Rhizobium sp. SSA_523: one gene and its partner. The protein of the gene in region 1 interacts with the protein of each later gene in a pairwise test. Links are inferred from orthologs where the notes say so. Each region holds a gene or a part of one and is shown on either strand. Other genes may lie near its edges.

The links.
Region 2: the proteins of rlmB (region 1) and QTJ18_RS13280 interact in binary tests that used the Escherichia coli proteins (3 or more experiments, as listed by UniProt). The link is inferred for Rhizobium sp. SSA_523 from one-to-one orthologs.

The regions. Positions count from the first base shown.
Region 1 is NZ_CP129382.1:587,805-596,285, reverse strand. What follows is about bases 1,794-4,604. They hold rlmB (23S rRNA (guanosine(2251)-2'-O)-methyltransferase RlmB), read left to right. Parts: upstream 1,794-2,659; coding sequence 2,660-3,550; downstream 3,551-4,604. Other genes in these bases: QTJ18_RS11090 (HD-GYP domain-containing protein), read right to left, coding at 4,102-4,604; QTJ18_RS11095 (response regulator), read right to left, coding at 3,654-4,049; tuf (elongation factor Tu), read right to left, coding at 1,794-2,084. Also shown: QTJ18_RS11120 (hypothetical protein), read right to left, coding at 351-707; more of tuf, read right to left, coding at 909-1,793; more of QTJ18_RS11090, read right to left, coding at 4,605-5,163; QTJ18_RS11085 (ATP-binding protein), read right to left, coding at 5,175-7,424; QTJ18_RS11080 (putative pterin-binding protein), read right to left, coding at 7,421-7,927; QTJ18_RS11075 (chemotaxis protein CheW), read right to left, coding at 8,057-8,481. UniProt on the Escherichia coli protein: Specifically methylates the ribose of guanosine 2251 in 23S rRNA.
Region 2 is NZ_CP129382.1:1,004,010-1,012,617, forward strand. What follows is about bases 5,671-8,608. They hold QTJ18_RS13280 (NAD(P)H-hydrate dehydratase), read right to left. Parts: upstream 7,949-8,608; coding sequence 6,392-7,948; downstream 5,671-6,391. Other genes in these bases: QTJ18_RS13275 (DUF72 domain-containing protein), read left to right, coding at 5,671-6,367; QTJ18_RS13285 (P-II family nitrogen regulator), read left to right, coding at 8,286-8,608. In the rest of the region: QTJ18_RS13260 (HPP family protein), read left to right, coding at 217-1,392; QTJ18_RS13265 (single-stranded DNA-binding protein), read right to left, coding at 1,753-2,298; excinuclease ABC subunit UvrA, read left to right, coding at 2,593-5,514; more of QTJ18_RS13275, read left to right, coding at 5,561-5,670. UniProt on the Escherichia coli protein: Bifunctional enzyme that catalyzes the epimerization of the S- and R-forms of NAD(P)HX and the dehydration of the S-form of NAD(P)HX at the expense of ADP, which is converted to AMP.

The DNA of each region.
Region 1 (8,481 bases):
TCAGCCCCACGCACCGCGTGTCTGTTTCACCCTACATAAACGCCGGAACTGCCTTTCACAAGAGCAAAATCGGCATTCTGCGATTTTTGCCGCCAATGGCGGTCCATCCCTATCACGTCTCCATGAAGATCACATGTCGTCGCTATGGTAATGGCAGGGGCAGAGGGGCTCGAACCCCCGACCTGCGGTTTTGGAGACCGCCGCTCTACCAACTGAGCTATACCCCTTCAGATCCTTGGAACAACAGTCTGCCGCGTTCCAAGCATGGCGCTCCCTTTAAGATGGGTTGGCGGGCTTGGCAAGTCTATTTCGACAGGCGGACGCGAATTTCCGTCAGCCTGTGGAAGATGTTAGCGCGCTTTCTTCGCTTCCCTGGGCTGCAGGGCGCAATCACGGTTGGCGCCCGTGCCCGGCGCGTTCTCGAAGGTGCAGCGGGTCTCCGGCGGCCGGCCGCAGATCCTGTCCAGCGCCTTGAAACCGACACAGCGGCCATCGGGCCCTCGATAGCCCGGCCCGCCCTTGCATCCGCAACCGGTACAGGACGGCCGCTCCGGACAGGCCGCAAAGGCAGGCGCCGGATCGCCGATCGGCATCAGGCTGCAGGCGAGCAGGATCAGAGGCCCGGCGGCGAATCGCGCCCAGGCAATGTTCGCGCCGATGGGTCGCCCTGCTCCGATCCGCTTCATGTTTCCGTCGGAACCAGACATGTCCCCTCGCTCACGGCTTCATCGACAGGGCGCAGCCTTCGTGCATTTCTTTGAAAACGAAAAGGCCCCGCCATATCCGGCGAGGCCTTTATCTTGAGACGTTGAGCAGGAGGAGACCCCCTCGCCCAGCCGGCAATTATTCGATGATCGAAGCAAGCGTCGGCAGCTTTCGGCTCGTCGCCCAAAGCTGCCGAGATTGCCTTACTCGACGATCGAAGCGACGATGCCGGCGCCGACGGTACGGCCACCTTCGCGGATAGCGAAGCGCAGCTTTTCTTCCATCGCGATCGGAACGATCAGCTCGACGTCAACGGTCACGTTGTCGCCAGGCATAACCATTTCCGTGCCTTCCGGAAGCGTCACGATGCCCGTCACGTCCGTCGTGCGGAAGTAGAACTGCGGACGGTAGTTCGTGAAGAACGGCGTATGACGGCCGCCTTCTTCCTTCGTCAGGATGTAGGCTTCGGCCTTGAACTTCTTGTGCGGCTTGACAGTGCCCGGCTTGCACAGGATCTGGCCACGCTCGACGCCGTCACGGTTCACACCGCGGATCAGCGCGCCGATGTTGTCGCCGGCCTGGCCCTGGTCGAGCAGCTTGCGGAACATTTCAACGCCGGTCACCGTCGTCTTGGAGGTGGCGCGGATGCCGACGATCTCGACTTCTTCGCCAACCTTGACGATACCACGCTCGACGCGACCCGTCACAACCGTACCACGACCCGAGATCGAGAACACGTCTTCGATCGGCATCAGGAACGGCTGGTCGATCGGACGCTCAGGCGTCGGGATGTAGGCGTCAACCTGGGCCATCAGTTCGCGAACAGCGTCTTCGCCGATGGTCTTGTTGCTGTCTTCGAGAGCGGCGAGAGCCGAGCCCTTGACAACCGGAACATCGTCGCCCGGGAAATCGTAGGACGACAGGAGTTCGCGCACTTCCAGCTCGACGAGCTCGAGAAGCTCGGCGTCGTCAACCTGGTCGACCTTGTTCAGGAACACGACCAGAGCCGGAACGCCAACCTGGCGGGCGAGCAGGATGTGCTCGCGCGTCTGCGGCATCGGGCCGTCAGCGGCAGAGCATACCAGGATCGCGCCGTCCATCTGCGCTGCACCGGTGATCATGTTCTTGACGTAGTCGGCGTGGCCGGGGCAGTCAACGTGGGCGTAGTGGCGGTTCGCCGTCTCGTATTCGACGTGTGCCGTCGAGATCGTGATGCCGCGGGCCTTCTCTTCCGGTGCAGCGTCGATCTGGTCATACGCCTTGAACTCACCGAAGAACTTGGTGATCGCTGCCGTCAGAGACGTCTTGCCATGGTCAACGTGGCCGATCGTGCCGATGTTCACATGCGGCTTGGTACGCTCAAACTTGCTCTTTGCCATTGATGCTTCCTGTGATCTTAAAGAATGGTGGATCCGCGGCTGCGGATTTGGTGTCGCCGTTTAAGGCTTTCGCGTGCGATACGCAAGACATAAATGCGACAGGGACAAGGAGGTGCCGACCGCCTCGAAGAGGGGATGGACGTCAGGTCAACCTGCTGACCTTCCAGGCTGAGAAAGACCGGCCTTAGAGAGAGTGGAGCGGGTAGCGGGAATCGAACCCGCGTATTCAGCTTGGAAGGCTGCTGCTCTACCATTGAGCTATACCCGCGGGGCTTGTCGGTCGAAGAGCAGAATGGTGGAGGGAGTTGGATTTGAACCAACGTAGGCTGAGCCAACGGATTTACAGTCCGTCCCCTTTAACCACTCGGGCATCCCTCCAGTATTCTGTCTGGACCGAAGACCAAGCTTGCGACCCGCGTCGTCCGCTGCAGTCACGGCGGCGTATATGACTGCGAGTTTCGCTGCTGTCAACACGAGGTCGGACGAAAATTTATGGAAAAAAGAATTCGCGTCATCCGCCTGTCATCTCCCTGCCCGGGGCTATGCCCGCTCCCGACGCGCGGCTATAAGACCCCATGAGCAAGAAAGAGCCGACAGACCCATCCGCCCGTGACAGCCACTATGCGACCCTGCGCCGCCAGGTTCGCGATGCCAAGCGCGAGCGCGGCGAAATCCCCACGCCGGGGCCTTCGAACCGCCGCGACAAGGCACGCGAAAAGGGCGCCTGGACGCCACCGCAGCTAGCGCCGGAACAGGTCTATCTCTACGGTCTTCACACGGTGCGGGCGGCGCTCGACAATCCGCAGCGAAAGCTCATCCGCCTGTCGGTCACGCAAAATGCGCTGGCCCGCCTGGATCTCGATCCGGCAAAGCCGCCCGCCTGCCCTGTGGATATTGTTTCGCCCCAGGACATCGACAGGATGCTCGGCCCCGATGCAATCCACCAGGGCGTCATGCTGGAAACCCGCCCGCTGCCCGTGCGCCGTCTGGAGGCCCTCAAGGACAGCCCTCTGTTGCTGGTTCTCGACCAGGTCACCGATCCGCACAATGTCGGCGCGATCATGCGATCGGCCGTGGCCTTCGGGGCCGGCGCCGTTATCACCACACAGCGCCACAGCCCGACCGAATCCGGCGTCCTGGCCAAATCGGCCTCCGGCGCACTGGAATTGATTCCCTATATCCAGGTGACCAATCTGTCCGATGCCCTGGGCGAGCTTCATCGACTGGGTTTCGCGACGATTGGTCTTGATTCGGAAGGTCCGGCACCGCTCGAAACGAGCCTTGCGGGAGAGCGCATTGCGCTCGTGCTGGGCTCGGAGGGCAAGGGCCTGCGCCAGAAGACGCGCGATACCGTGACGGCGCTGGCGCGGCTCGATATGCCGGGCGCGATCAAATCTCTCAACGTCTCCAATGCCGCCGCCATTGCGCTCTACGCCACCCGCCTGCATCTGACGCGAGCGGGCTGAGCGCCCGCTCCTCGCCGATAGCGGAAACCTTCGATTGGAAACTACGGGGCGAGCCGGGGGCGGGTCAGGGAGATTGGTCTGTTGATCGGCTGGACGCTGTGCGTCAGGTGAACCGGCGCAGACGTTCCGGCGGCAAGGGATCGCCCCCCGCGCAGATTTCGGCCGCATATTGCACGGCGCCGATCAGTTCCAGATCGAAGAGCGGCTTCGATATCACACCGAGCGTTCCCGGGACGCCGCCGGCAAGCGCTTCGGGATTGGCGGTCATGAACACCACGGTTATGCCCTTTTCGGCCAGGCTGCGGCCGATCTCGGGACCGGTTGGCCCATCCTGCAACTGAACATCGACAAAGGCCACGTCGCAATCATCCGATTGAGACAATGCGTCACGCCGATTCGCCGCAATACCGACCACCTCGTGGCCGAGAGCCAAGACCGCCTCCTCAATATGAAGCGCGATCAATAGCTGGTCTTCAACGACCAGAACCTTGCACACCATGGCCCCCTCATTTTCGCCAGTCCGCCTCAACGCGGCAATCAAGGAATGGTTCCTATTCCGCGGCAGCAACCAGCGAGATATTATGCGGCTCCTGACTGGTCATGATGGCGATGATCTCGGGCAGCGCCTTTTCGAACGCCTTGACGCAGTTGGGATCGAACTGGGATCCGGCTTTCTCGCGGATATGGCTGACAGCTTTGTCGACGCTCCAGGCAGGCTTGTAGGGACGCACCGTGGTCAGCGCATCGAAGCTGTCGGCAACGGCAACGATGCGGCCGGCCAGCGGGATGTCCTCGCCCTTCTTGCGCCTGGGATAGCCCTGCCCGTCCCAGCGTTCGTGATGGGCTTCGGCAATCTCCGCCGCCAATTGCAGCAGGCTCGATCGCGACTGACCGAGGATCTGGCTGCCGATCGAGGTGTGACACTGCATCTGGGAGCGCTCGCTCTCCGTATAGATTCCGCGCTTCAGGAGCACGTTATCGGGAATGCCGACCTTGCCGATATCATGCATGGGCGCCGCCAGACGGAGATCGGCGCAGGCTTCCGCTGAAAGACCGTAGGCCTTTGCGATGAGTTCCGAATAGGCGCCCACCCGCATCGTATGCAGGGCGGTTTCGGGATCCTTGTAGCTCGCCGCCAGCGTCAGCCGATAGATGATCTCCTGCTCCCGCTCACGCAATTCCTGCACCACCTTGTCAACTTCGCGCCGCAGCCAATCCGCCCGGTCCGCCAGCTGGTTCCGCGCATCCGTCAAGGCGGCGAGATTGCGGATGCGGGCACGAAATTCCAGCGGATTGACGGGCTTGGTCAGGAAGTCGATCGCCCCGGCATTGAGCGCCGACATGCGCGTCTGGGTATCGCCGTCGGCGGTGACGACCACGAAAGGCTTGTCACGATATTTCTCGAAGCGACGGATTTCCAGGAGGAGATCGACACCGTTATAGACAGGCATCTGGAAATCGATGACGCCGATGTCGAAGTCGAGTTCCGGCATTGCATGCAAGGCGTCTTCCGGGCTGATGAAGCCGACAGCCGAACAGCCTTCGACGGTTCCTGCGAGCTTCTTGAGCAGCGTCAGATTGGTTTTGTTGTCATCCACGACAAGTATTTTCATGGCGTTCCCCTTCACGCGGCCAGCATTTGCTTCACGGCATTCAATCGATCTGCGATGCGATCAAGATCTTCCGAGGTCGGTTCGGTCTGCCGCAGAGCCTGGCTTGCCTCTGCGACATCAGATAAGCCTACATTATCTGCCACTCCTTTAAGATTATGCAGCAGATGGTCGATATGGTCGCTTCGACCTTCGTTCAAGGACTGCCGCAGCTTCGTCAGGAGCTCGACGGCGTCGTCGAAGAAGGACTGCATCAGCTCGTCGAAGGCCTCCTCGCCCAGAATGGATGCGATTTCCTGCCGGCGGGCCTCCAGAGTTGGCGTCAAGCCGGCCGGCGATTGCTCGGACGTGTCGGACGGCGGCAGCGCTGCGGGGCGATCCGCTTGCGCTTGCGCGCCCATTTGGCTCTGCGGGATCTGCCTTTGGGTTTCCAGAAGCAGGCGATGCAGGGTGGCGATCGACAAAGGCTTGGCCTGGAAGCCGGCCATGCCGACATCGAGACACAATTGCCGGTCCTCTTCCGACGCATTGGCGGTCAAAGCGATGATCGGCGTATCGGCCGAAAGCCCGCCCGAGGCGCGGATCCGCCTGGTCGATTCAATTCCGTCCATGACCGGCATCTGCATATCCATCAGGATGAGGTCGAAGCGGTGAGCGCATGCCTCCCGCAGCGCGATCTCGCCATGTTCCGCCAGGACCACCTTCTGGCCGAGGTGCTGAAGATAGCCGAGGATCACCTGCTGATTGACCTTGTTGTCCTCCGCCACCAGGATCGTCATGGCGCGAAGGGAAGCGAGTTCTCCCGCCTGCGGCTGGGCCGGGGCCAGCACCGGCGGCGCCGTGGCCTCCACCGGCAGCTCGAACCAGAAGGTGCTGCCCTTGCCGAGCCGGCTGTCCACCCCGACGCGCCCGCCGAAGCGATCGATGATCTCCTTGCAGATGGTCAGGCCGAGGCCCGTGCCGCCATATTTGCGATTGATGCTGGCATCGACCTGCGAGAAGGGCCGGAAGAGCTTCGCCTTGCCCTCTTCGTCGATGCCGATGCCGGTATCCTCCACCTCGACCCGCAGCCAGAGCGCGGTCGGGCCGCGGAACTGGCGCAGACGCAGGGTGACCGTGCCCTGGCTGGTGAACTTCACGGCATTGCTCATCAGGTTGAGGATCACCTGGCGCAGGCGCGTCGGATCCGACAGGATATGGCGCGCCCGCCATTCGGACGGCAGATCCACGAGGATGCCTGTGCCTGCCTCCGTGGCCCTGCCCCGCATCATTTCGACGCTCGTTTCAGCAAGCATCAGCAGATCCACCGGACGCTGTTCAAGCTCCAGCTTGCCATGTTCGATCTTGGCATAATCCAGGATCTCGTTGATGATATCGAGGAGTGCCTCGCCCGAACGGCGGATGGTGCGGATGCGCAGGGCGGCTTCGGGCGACAGGCGCGTCAGCTCGAGAAGCTCGACCGTGCCGAGAATCGCGTTGAGCGGCGTGCGGATCTCGTGGCCCATGGTGGCCATGAACTGCGACTTCGCCCGGTTGCCCGCTTCGGCGGCCTGACAGGATGCCGTCATCTGCTCCGCCATCGCCTCGAGCCCGATTCCCGCCGCCTGCACGCTCTTCAACTGGCGCTGCAGGGTGAAGATCAGGAAGACCACGGACAGGACCAGCAGACCGATCAGTGCCATGGATTTGCGCTGCAGGGATTCAAGCTCGATCCGCCCCTCCGCCCGCTCGACGCTGATTTTCGTATTGGTGTAGACGAGAAGATCGGCGGTCTCGCGCGCCAGAATATCCAGTTCGTATTGCAGCGTCCGCAGGCTGGCATGCGACAGCGCCTGGCCGGCATTGATCGCATCGAAAATGCCCTCGCTATTGCCGATCAGGCTCTCGATCTTCTCAAGCTGGGCGATGACGGCGGTATCGCTGAGGAAATGCTCGTCGAATTTCGTCTGTCGCAGGGTCTTCATGCGCGAATAGACGACGTCGTAACGCAAAGACAGCGCCGAGAGCCAGGCCTTGTCGAAGTGCGGCAGCGAGAGCATCAGTTCCGCATGATGCTCCAGCTCGTGGGTCTCGCGGTTGAACTGATAGACCGACCAGACGGCATCCTCCCGCACCGCATCGCGCAGATTGCTCTGCCGGCTGGCGATGTCGATATAGACGGAGACGAGGATCGCCAGGAGGATGACCGCGAAAGCCTGCAGGATGATCGTCGTGCGGCCGGCCTTGCGCATCTCTTCGCCGCTGAAGACAGTGGGTGACGTCACGGCTTGACCTCGATGTCCTTGATCTGCCAGACCGAGCGCGAAAAGTACTTCTCATTATAGAGGGTGGGGTCGAGGTCGAAGGGATAGATGAGGAAAAGCGGTCCCTTCTGCCTGACGGACATCGGCTCGCCGTTCAGGCGCGTGGCAAGGATGGTTTCCATACCCGTCGCATCACTGAGCGGGATTTCGGCGAAATAATCGTTGAGCGCCCGCACGCGCATCGTCTGGCCCTTGGCGCCGGCAGCATCCAGAACGGCGCGCAGGAGCGGTCCGGAAAACACCACCTCACCCGCCGTCCAGGGCGTTTCCATGCGGGCGCTGCGACCCGACAGCGCCTCCAGCATGGCCAGGTCGAACTGCGCCGTCTGGCCGACATTGGGGGTGGAAAGATCGCCCCGCAGTGTCAGGATGACCGGACCCTTCGGCGCATCGAGCGCCAGAACCGGAAACGCCGACAGGCAGGCGCCGGCCAGGAGGGCCAGGCAAGCGGTCATGAGCTTCATTGCATAATGCTCCCGTTCTCGTGAGGCATGGCACCGCATGTCCGCCAGCAAACAGCCGGCAGATCCAGTCGGTCATTATTGGTGATGGAAGGCGGTTGTCGCCGGAGGCGGCGGCCGGCAGGTCGACCGTCAGGCCGCCTGCGGGATGGCGTCGTTCTCGAACAGCCGGCCAAGATTGACGAAGCAGATCATCCCGGTTTCGTGGGTGATGATCCCGTCGCAATAGCGACTGTCGAAGCCGGTGAAAACGTCCGGCACCGGCTGCAGCTGATCGACGGGCACCGTCAGCATGTCGGTCACCTGGTCGACCACGAGGCCGATGACGGACGAGCCGGCTTCGGCAACGACGATGGCGCTGCGATCCGTCCGTTCCGCCGCCACCATGCCGAGACGGTGCGAGAGATCGATCGTCGGGATGACATTGCCGCGCAGGTTGATCACGCCAAGGACATAGTCCGGCGCATTGGGAATCGGCATGGAAGGACACCAGCCGCGGATTTCGCGAACCGCCGTGGTGCGGATGCAGAAATCCTGCTCACCGAGACGGAATGCGA
Region 2 (8,608 bases), 420 kb from region 1 along the record:
ACGCCTTCACAGGGAGAATCCGCCACGGCCCGCGGGGATATGCTGCAAATGGCCCGTTCCTGCGTCGCCACCCCTCAATGCGTTTCGGACAGACCGGCGGCCCTGATCAAACTGAACGGGTTTCTCTGATATCACCCTCCAGATCCTGCCACGCTCAACGCCTTGAGCGAATTTTGTCCCTCGAGACCAGACATCATCCGGAAGAAGCTTTTGCGCATGTTCTTTGATTTTCGTCGCCTCCTGCCGGCCAGCCAGGCCTTCAGCCTGCGGGAGCGCATCCGCGCCCCTCTCGGCGCCCTGCTCGGCATTGCCGTGACCGCCGCATTTGGAGCGCTGGCGGTTCAGCAGGGACAGATCTCTCCGGCGATCATCGCCCCCATGGGCGCCTCCGCCGTCCTGCTGTTTGCCGCGCCCGCCAGCCCGCTGGCGCAGCCATGGTCGGTTCTTGGCGGCAATGGCATTGCGGCAGCCGTCGGCGTGGCCGTGACCTGGCTGGTGCCGGACCAGAGCCTTGCGGCGGCGCTGGCGGTGTCGCTGGCTATCGCCGCGATGATCGCCTGCCGCTGCCTGCATCCGCCCGGTGGCGCCGTGGCCCTGACCGCGGTCGTCGGCGGACCCGCCGTGCATGATCTCGGCCTCTCTTTCGTGCTGTGGCCGGTGCTTGGCAATTCGCTGCTGCTGCTTGTCTCCGCCATGCTTTACCACCGCCTGACACGCGGCAGTTACCCGCACCGGCAGCAGCCGGCCGTCAATCGCCACGCAACCTCCGATCCGGCGCCGCTGGCGCGCATCGGCTTCGAACCTGCCGATCTCGATGAGGTCCTGAAGGATTTCGATCAATATCTGGATATCGACCGCGACGATCTGGAGACTATCCTGCGACGCACCGAATTGCGCTCCTATCGCCGGCGTGCCCTTCACGTGACCTGTGAGAGCATCATGTCGCGCGATGTTGTGGCGGTCGGGCCGGATACCAGCCTGCGCGAGGCGCATGAGCTGATGCGGCGCCACCACTTCCGGGCTCTGCCGGTTACCAATGAGAAGGCCGAAGTCGTCGGCATCGTCACGCAGTCGGATTTCCTTCACAAGCCCCGCTGGGTGGCCGGCCAGCCGCGTATCGACATTGCGCAGCGCCTGCGGCTGATCCTGTCCGGGGCCACGGCGCCCAATGATACCGTCAAGGACATCATGACCGCGCCTGTCCGCACCCTTCGGCCGGAGACACCGCTGGCCGATGCCGTCATCCTGTTTGCGGAAGGCGGCTTGCACGACCTTCCCGTGGTGCGGGAGAGCGGCAAGCTTGCAGGCATCCTGTCGCAATCGGACGCGCTGGTGGCCATGCTCCAGGACAGAAGCGCCGGCGCGGCACCGATCCCCTCACCTGCCGCCTGAGAGGCGTCACCTGCGACAGGTCACATGGAGCATTTCACCTGGAGCATGCTGCCTGAGATGGCTTGCCTGAGAAGGTTTGCCTGAGAAAGTTTGCCCGAGAGAGTTTACCCGAGAGAGTTTACCCGAGAGAGTTTACCCGAGACAGGCCCCCCCCTGAAACAGGCCGGCTGCAACAGGCCGGTTGAGAGGCCGGACCCTGGTCCGCCCGACTCATCAAGAACCGACACCTAGAGGCCGGCTCCGATCAACCCGGTCTTGATGCATGCGGCTTCGCCGGACTTCACCCTGATGGACGCGGCCCTGATGAACCCGGGCCTGGTCGGACCTGGCCCGAATGGACCGGCTTTGCCGGGGGCGCGATCAGAACGGGATATCGTCATCCAGGTCGCGCGCAAAACCGCCGGAAGCGGCGGGCTGGCTACCGCGGCCGGAACCCTGCTGCGGCCTATCGTAATCCTCGTAGCCGCCGCCGAATTCGCCGCCACCGCTGCTGCCGCCGCGTCCACCGCCATAGCCGGCGCCACCGCCGCCCATGCCCTGGCCCTCACCGCCACCGCGGCCATCCAACATGGTCAGCGTGGAGTTGAAGCCTTGCAGCACGATTTCCGTCGAATAGCGGTCATTGCCGTTCTGGTCCTGCCATTTGCGGGTCTGCAGCGCACCTTCGATATAGAGCTTGGCGCCCTTCTTCACATATTGCTCGACCACCTTGCAGAGGCCTTCGTTGAAGACGACGACATTGTGCCACTCCGTCTTCTCACGCCGTTCGCCGCTATTGCGGTCGCGCCAGCTTTCCGAGGTCGCGATGCGGAGATTGGCGATCGGGCGACCGTCCTGGGTGCGGCGGATTTCGGGATCCGCGCCCACATTGCCGATCAGGATCACCTTATTTACGCTTCCAGCCATGTCGTCACCTCGTCTTTTGCCCTGCGCATGGCCGCTGCCGCGCGCCGTCATTGGCATTGTCACTCATCGGCACTGTATCCCATCCCCCTTCCCGGCAGGAAAGGTTGGAGCGGTAATCCACAGCCAAATTTGTTCTTTCTTTGTTCTATAAACTCGTTATGATCCTGTCAATCCGGCGCGGCGGGGCGGAAGGATGGAACGGAACGGGCACTTGTTCCTTTCCCTCATCTGCGGCTCGACAGCGGCCATGCATTCACTACATAAGGGGCTTGTCCTCCCAAAGAGCCTTTCACGATGAGCGAACTGAAGACGATTTCCATTCGCGGCGCCCGCGAGCATAACCTCAAGGGCATCGACCTCGATCTGCCCCGCAATAGCCTGATCGTGATGACCGGCCTGTCCGGATCGGGAAAATCCTCGCTGGCCTTCGATACGATCTATGCCGAGGGCCAGAGACGCTATGTCGAGAGCCTCTCGGCCTATGCGCGTCAGTTCCTGGAAATGATGCAGAAGCCGGATGTCGACCAGATCGACGGCCTGTCGCCGGCAATCTCGATCGAGCAGAAGACGACCTCGAAAAATCCGCGGTCGACGGTCGGCACGGTGACGGAAATCTACGATTACATGCGCCTTCTCTTCGCGCGGGTCGGCATTCCCTATTCGCCCGCCACCGGCCTGCCGATCGAGAGCCAGACGGTCAGCCAGATGGTGGATCGCGTCCTGGCTTTCGAGGAGGGTACGAGGCTATATATCCTTGCGCCGATGGTGCGCGGCCGCAAGGGCGAGTACAAGAAGGAGCTCGCCGAGCTCATGAAGAAGGGCTTCCAGCGCGTCAAGGTGGATGGCCAGTTCTACGAGATCGCCGAGGCTCCGGCGCTCGACAAGAAATACAAGCACGATATCGATGTAGTGGTGGACCGCATCGTCGTGCGCGGCGATATCGGACCGCGCCTGGCCGACAGCCTGGAGACCTGCCTGAAGCTCGCCGATGGCCTGGCTGTCGCGGAATACGCCGACAAGCCGCTGCCGCCGGAGGAAACCGCGGCCGGCGGTTCGGCCAATAAATCGCTGAACGAGACGCATGAGCGGGTGCTGTTTTCCGAAAAATTCGCCTGCCCGGTCTCAGGCTTCACCATTCCCGAGATCGAGCCAAGGCTGTTTTCCTTCAACAATCCCTTCGGTGCCTGCCCGACCTGCGACGGGCTTGGCTCGCAGCAGAAGGTCGACGAGAACCTGATCGTCCCCGAGCCGGAGCGCACCTTGAAGGATGGCGCAATTGCGCCCTGGGCCAAATCCACATCGCCCTACTACAATCAGACGCTTGAGGGTCTCGGCAAAGTCTATGGCTTCAAGCTGACGGATCGCTGGTCCAAGCTCAGTGAAAGCGCGCGAAGCGCGATCCTGCGCGGGACCGAGGACAAGATCGAGTTTTCCTATGCCGACGGCGCCCGATCCTACAAGACGACCAAGACCTTCGAGGGCATCGTGCCCAATCTCGAGCGGCGCTGGAAGGAGACCGACAGCGCCTGGGCGCGCGAGGAGATCGAGCGCTACATGTCCGCGGCGCCCTGCCCCGCCTGCAAGGGCTATCGCCTGAAGCCGGAGGCGCTGGCCGTCAAGATCGGCAAGAAACATATCGGCGAAGTCACCGAAATGTCGATCAGGGTCGCCCGCGACTGGTTCGAGGCGCTGCCGGATACGCTGACGGCCAAGCAGAACGAGATCGCGGTTCGCATCCTGAAGGAAATTCGCGACCGGCTGCGCTTCCTCAACGATGTCGGCCTCGATTATCTCAGCCTGTCGCGCAGTTCGGGAACGCTCTCGGGTGGCGAAAGCCAACGCATCCGGCTCGCCTCGCAGATCGGCTCCGGCCTCACCGGCGTGCTCTACGTGCTGGACGAGCCGTCGATCGGTCTGCACCAGCGCGACAATGCGCGGCTGCTCGACACGCTGAAGCATCTGCGCGATATCGGCAATACGGTTCTGGTCGTCGAGCATGACGAGGATGCCATCCTGACCGCCGATTACGTCGTCGATATCGGCCCGGCCGCCGGCGTGCATGGCGGACAGGTGGTGGCCGCCGGCACGCCGCAGGAGATCATGGCCAATCCGAAATCGCTGACGGGGCAGTACCTCTCCGGCGAACGGGGCGTGGCCGTGCCCGCCGATCGGCGCAAGCCCAAGAAGGGCAAGGAGATCAAGGTTGTCGGTGCGCGCGGCAACAATCTGAAATCGGTCACGGCCTCCGTGCCGCTCGGCCTCTTCACCGCCGTGACCGGCGTCTCGGGCGGCGGCAAGTCCACCTTTCTGATCGAAACGCTCTACAAGGCGGCGGCTCGCCGTGTGATGGGCGCCCGGGAAATCCCGGCCGATCACGATCGGATCGACGGGCTGGAATTCATCGACAAGGTCATCGATATCGATCAGTCGCCGATCGGCCGCACGCCCCGCTCCAATCCCGCCACCTATACCGGCGCCTTCACGCCGATCCGGGACTGGTTTGCCGGCCTGCCGGAGGCCAAGGCGCGCGGCTATCAGCCCGGCCGCTTCTCCTTCAATGTGAAGGGCGGCCGCTGCGAAGCCTGCCAGGGCGACGGCGTCATCAAGATCGAGATGCATTTCCTGCCGGATGTCTACGTCACCTGCGATGTCTGCCATGGCAAGCGCTACAATCGCGAGACGCTCGACGTCACCTTCAAGGGCAAATCGATCGCCGATGTGCTCGACATGACGGTGGAGGAAGGCGTCGAATTCTTCTCGGCCGTGCCGGCGGTGCGCGACAAGCTCCAGGCGCTCTTCGATGTCGGCCTCGGCTATATCAAGGTCGGCCAGCAGGCCAATACGCTCTCGGGCGGCGAGGCGCAGCGCGTCAAGCTCGCCAAGGAGCTGTCCAAGCGCTCGACCGGACGCACGCTCTATATCCTCGACGAGCCGACGACCGGTCTGCATTTCCACGACGTTGCCAAGCTTCTGGAAATGCTTCACGAACTGGTCAACCAGGGTAATTCGGTGGTGGTCATCGAGCACAATCTCGAAGTCATCAAGACGGCCGACTGGATCATCGACATCGGCCCCGAAGGCGGAACCGGCGGCGGTCAGGTGGTGGCGGTCGGCACTCCGGAGGATGTGGTCAAGGAGAAGCGCTCCTATACCGGCCAATTCCTCAAGGAGCTTCTGGAACGGCGCCCCATCAAGAAGATCCAGGCGGCGGAGTGATATCCGGCTTCGACGGCCCCGCCCGCGGCAATCAAGGGAAATGATCATGACGGCATCGGGCATCATCCGCACGGGAATTGGCGGCTGGACCTTCGATCCCTGGGAGGGCAGCTTCTACCCTGACAGGCTGGCGAAGAAGCGGCAGCTGGAATTTGCATCGCGCGAACTGGCGGCGATTGAGGTGAACGGCACCTATTATTCCAGCCAGAAGCCCGCCACCTTCGCCAAATGGGCCTCGGAAGTGCCGGAAGGCTTCGTCTTCTCGCTGAAGGCAAGCCGCTATTGCACCAACCGCAAGGTGCTGGCGGAGGCCGGCCCCTCGATCGAGAAATTTCTCAACCAGGGCATCGCCGAGCTCGGCCCGCATCTCGGCCCAATCCTGTGGCAATTCATGGCCACCAAGACCTTCCAGCCGGACGATTTCGAGGCCTTTCTCTCCCTTTTGCCAAAGACACTCGACGGCCTGCCGCTCCGCCATGTGGTGGAGCCGCGCCATGCGAGTTTCTGCGACCCGGCTTTCATCGATCTCCTCCGGCGCCATGAGGTGGCGGCCGTCTGCGCCGATCACGGCGAATATCCGATGTTTGCCGATGTGACCGCCGACTTCGTCTATGCCCGGCTGCAAAAGGGTGAGGACGAGATCGCCAGCTGCTATCCGAAGCCGGAGATCGATCACTGGGCCAAGCGGCTGCGCAGCTATGCGACGGGTTCTGTCCCGGAGGATCTTGCAAGGATCGATGCCGATCATCGCCCGAAAAAGCAACCGCGCGATGTCTTTGCCTTCTTCATCTCCGGCGGCAAGGTGAATGCGCCGAACGGCGCACGCCTTTTGCAGCAGCGCCTCGCCGACTAGTCGCGGAATCGACCGGGCGGCGCGTCAGAAAGGTCTTGCAACAACCGTGCCGGCCGTCGGTCGCGGCAAATCGCCCCTCTCCCCTGCCTGGATCGCCGCCAGCTTTGCCCGGGCCGCGGCGATATGAGGAACCAGCGTTTCGGCGGTGAGGCTGGGGCCCGCTGCCTGCCCCGCCTCGCCATGCAGCCAGACGGCGGCCGCGGCCGCTTCGAAACTCGGCATGCCCTGAGCCAGAAGCGCGCCGATCATGCCGGCCAGGACATCGCCGGAACCGGCCGTTGCCAGAAAGGGCGGTGCATTCTCGTTGATCAGCACACGCCCGTCAGGCGCAGCAATCACCGTGTCGGCGCCTTTGTAGACGATGATGGCGCCGGCGCGTGCGGCAGCGGATCTTGCCTTCTCCACCTTTCCTGTGTCGGCGGCATCGGCAATATCGGGAAAGAGGCGCGAGAACTCGCCTTCATGGGGCGTCAGCACAAGCTTCGGCGAATCCGTGTCGGCAAAGGCGGCATAAAGCCTTTGCGGGCAGGTGGCGAAAGCGGTAATCGCATCCGCATCCACCACAACAGGCTTGCCGCTAGCCGCTTCGGTAAGACGCCGCGCCTTTTCACCGATCCCGAAACCGGGGCCGATGACGAAGGCGTGGATCGTGGCGTCACTCAGCCAGTCGGATAAAGCCTTCTCGTCATCGATCTGGCGCAGCATGATGGCCGTCAGCGCCGGCGCCAGAACCGCCAGACTGTCCTGCGGCGCGGCAATGGTGACAAGGCCCGCCCCGGCATCCAGTCCGGCCGCTGCCGACAGGCGGGCCGCGCCGGTATGCGAGGCGGGGCCGCTGAACACGACCAGATGTCCCCGCCGGTATTTGTGTGCAGCGCCCGTCAGCTCCGGCACCAGCGGCAGCCAGATCCCGGGCTCGTTGAGCCGGAGCGCTCCGGCATGGCTGTGCAGGAAGCGGTCCGGAATGCCGATATCGGCCACATCCACGACACCCGAGAGCGCCCGGCCCGGCATCAGAACATGGCCGGGCTTGCGCGTCATGAAAGTCACGCTGCGGGCTGCGGCAAAGGCCTTGCCGCGCACCTGGCCGGTCAGCCCGCACACTCCTGACGGCAGGTCCACCGACAGGACGGGCAGTCCTGCCGCCTCCACCCTCTCGATCGCCGCCGCCACGGCCGGCGGCACATCGCGCGAAAGGCCCGCGCCGAACAGGGCGTCGATCACCAGATCGCCGGGCCGAGGCTGATAATCGTCCAACGGCAGGCAGGGACAGGGACAGGCCAGGCGGGCAAGTTCGGCATCGCCGCTCCAGCCGCCGGATGCCGAAAGTGCGTGCACGGCGGTGACGGCGCCGGACTGCGCTAATGCGCGCGCTGCAACAAAGCCATCGCCGCCATTCTTGCCCGGCCCGCACAGGAGGATATAGCGGCTGGCGCCAGGACAATGGCGAAGCGCGGCGGCGGCCACCGCAAAGCCCGCCTGTTCCATCAGGCCGAAGGAGGACAGGCCGGATGCCGCTGCCGCCGCATCGACCGACGCCATTTCCGAAGGGGTGAGCAGAATTTTTGCATGTGCCGACATGGGCGTATTGAAACCATGCCGTGGTCAAAAGACAAGCGGATAAACAGGGGATAGAGAGTTTACATTTTAGGCATTCGCCCAAATAATGGCCTGTTTCCATTGGAAAAACGGAATTCGCGAAAACAAGGATGGGACAGCAGGGGCAGGCTCTTGCCAGCCGCGCGGCAAAACCATAGCCTGCTTTTCGAACGCATTTGGTATCAGAAGGATTGCGGTGGTTCGGGCGCTTTGCCCCTCTCCTGCGCCTGGCCGGGACGACTGGCACAATACCTGCATAACGACGGGCGGGTGGGACTTCAGGCCCGCTCCCAAGGGAGAAGCGGAGAGACATTTTCTCATGAAAAAGATCGAAGCGATCATTAAGCCTTTCAAACTGGATGAAGTTAAGGAAGCGCTTCAAGAGGTCGGACTGCAGGGTATCACGGTCACCGAGGCCAAAGGCTTCGGGCGCCAGAAGGGACATACGGAGCTCTATCGGGGCGCCGAATATGTCGTGGACTTCCTGCCGAAGGTGAAGGTTGAGGTCGTGCTGGCCGACGAGAATGTCGACGCCGTGATCGATGCCATCCGCAATGCAGCCCAGACGGGGCGCATCGGCGACGGCAAGATCTTCGTGTCCAATATCGAGGAAGTCGTTCGCATCCGCACCGGCGAGACCGG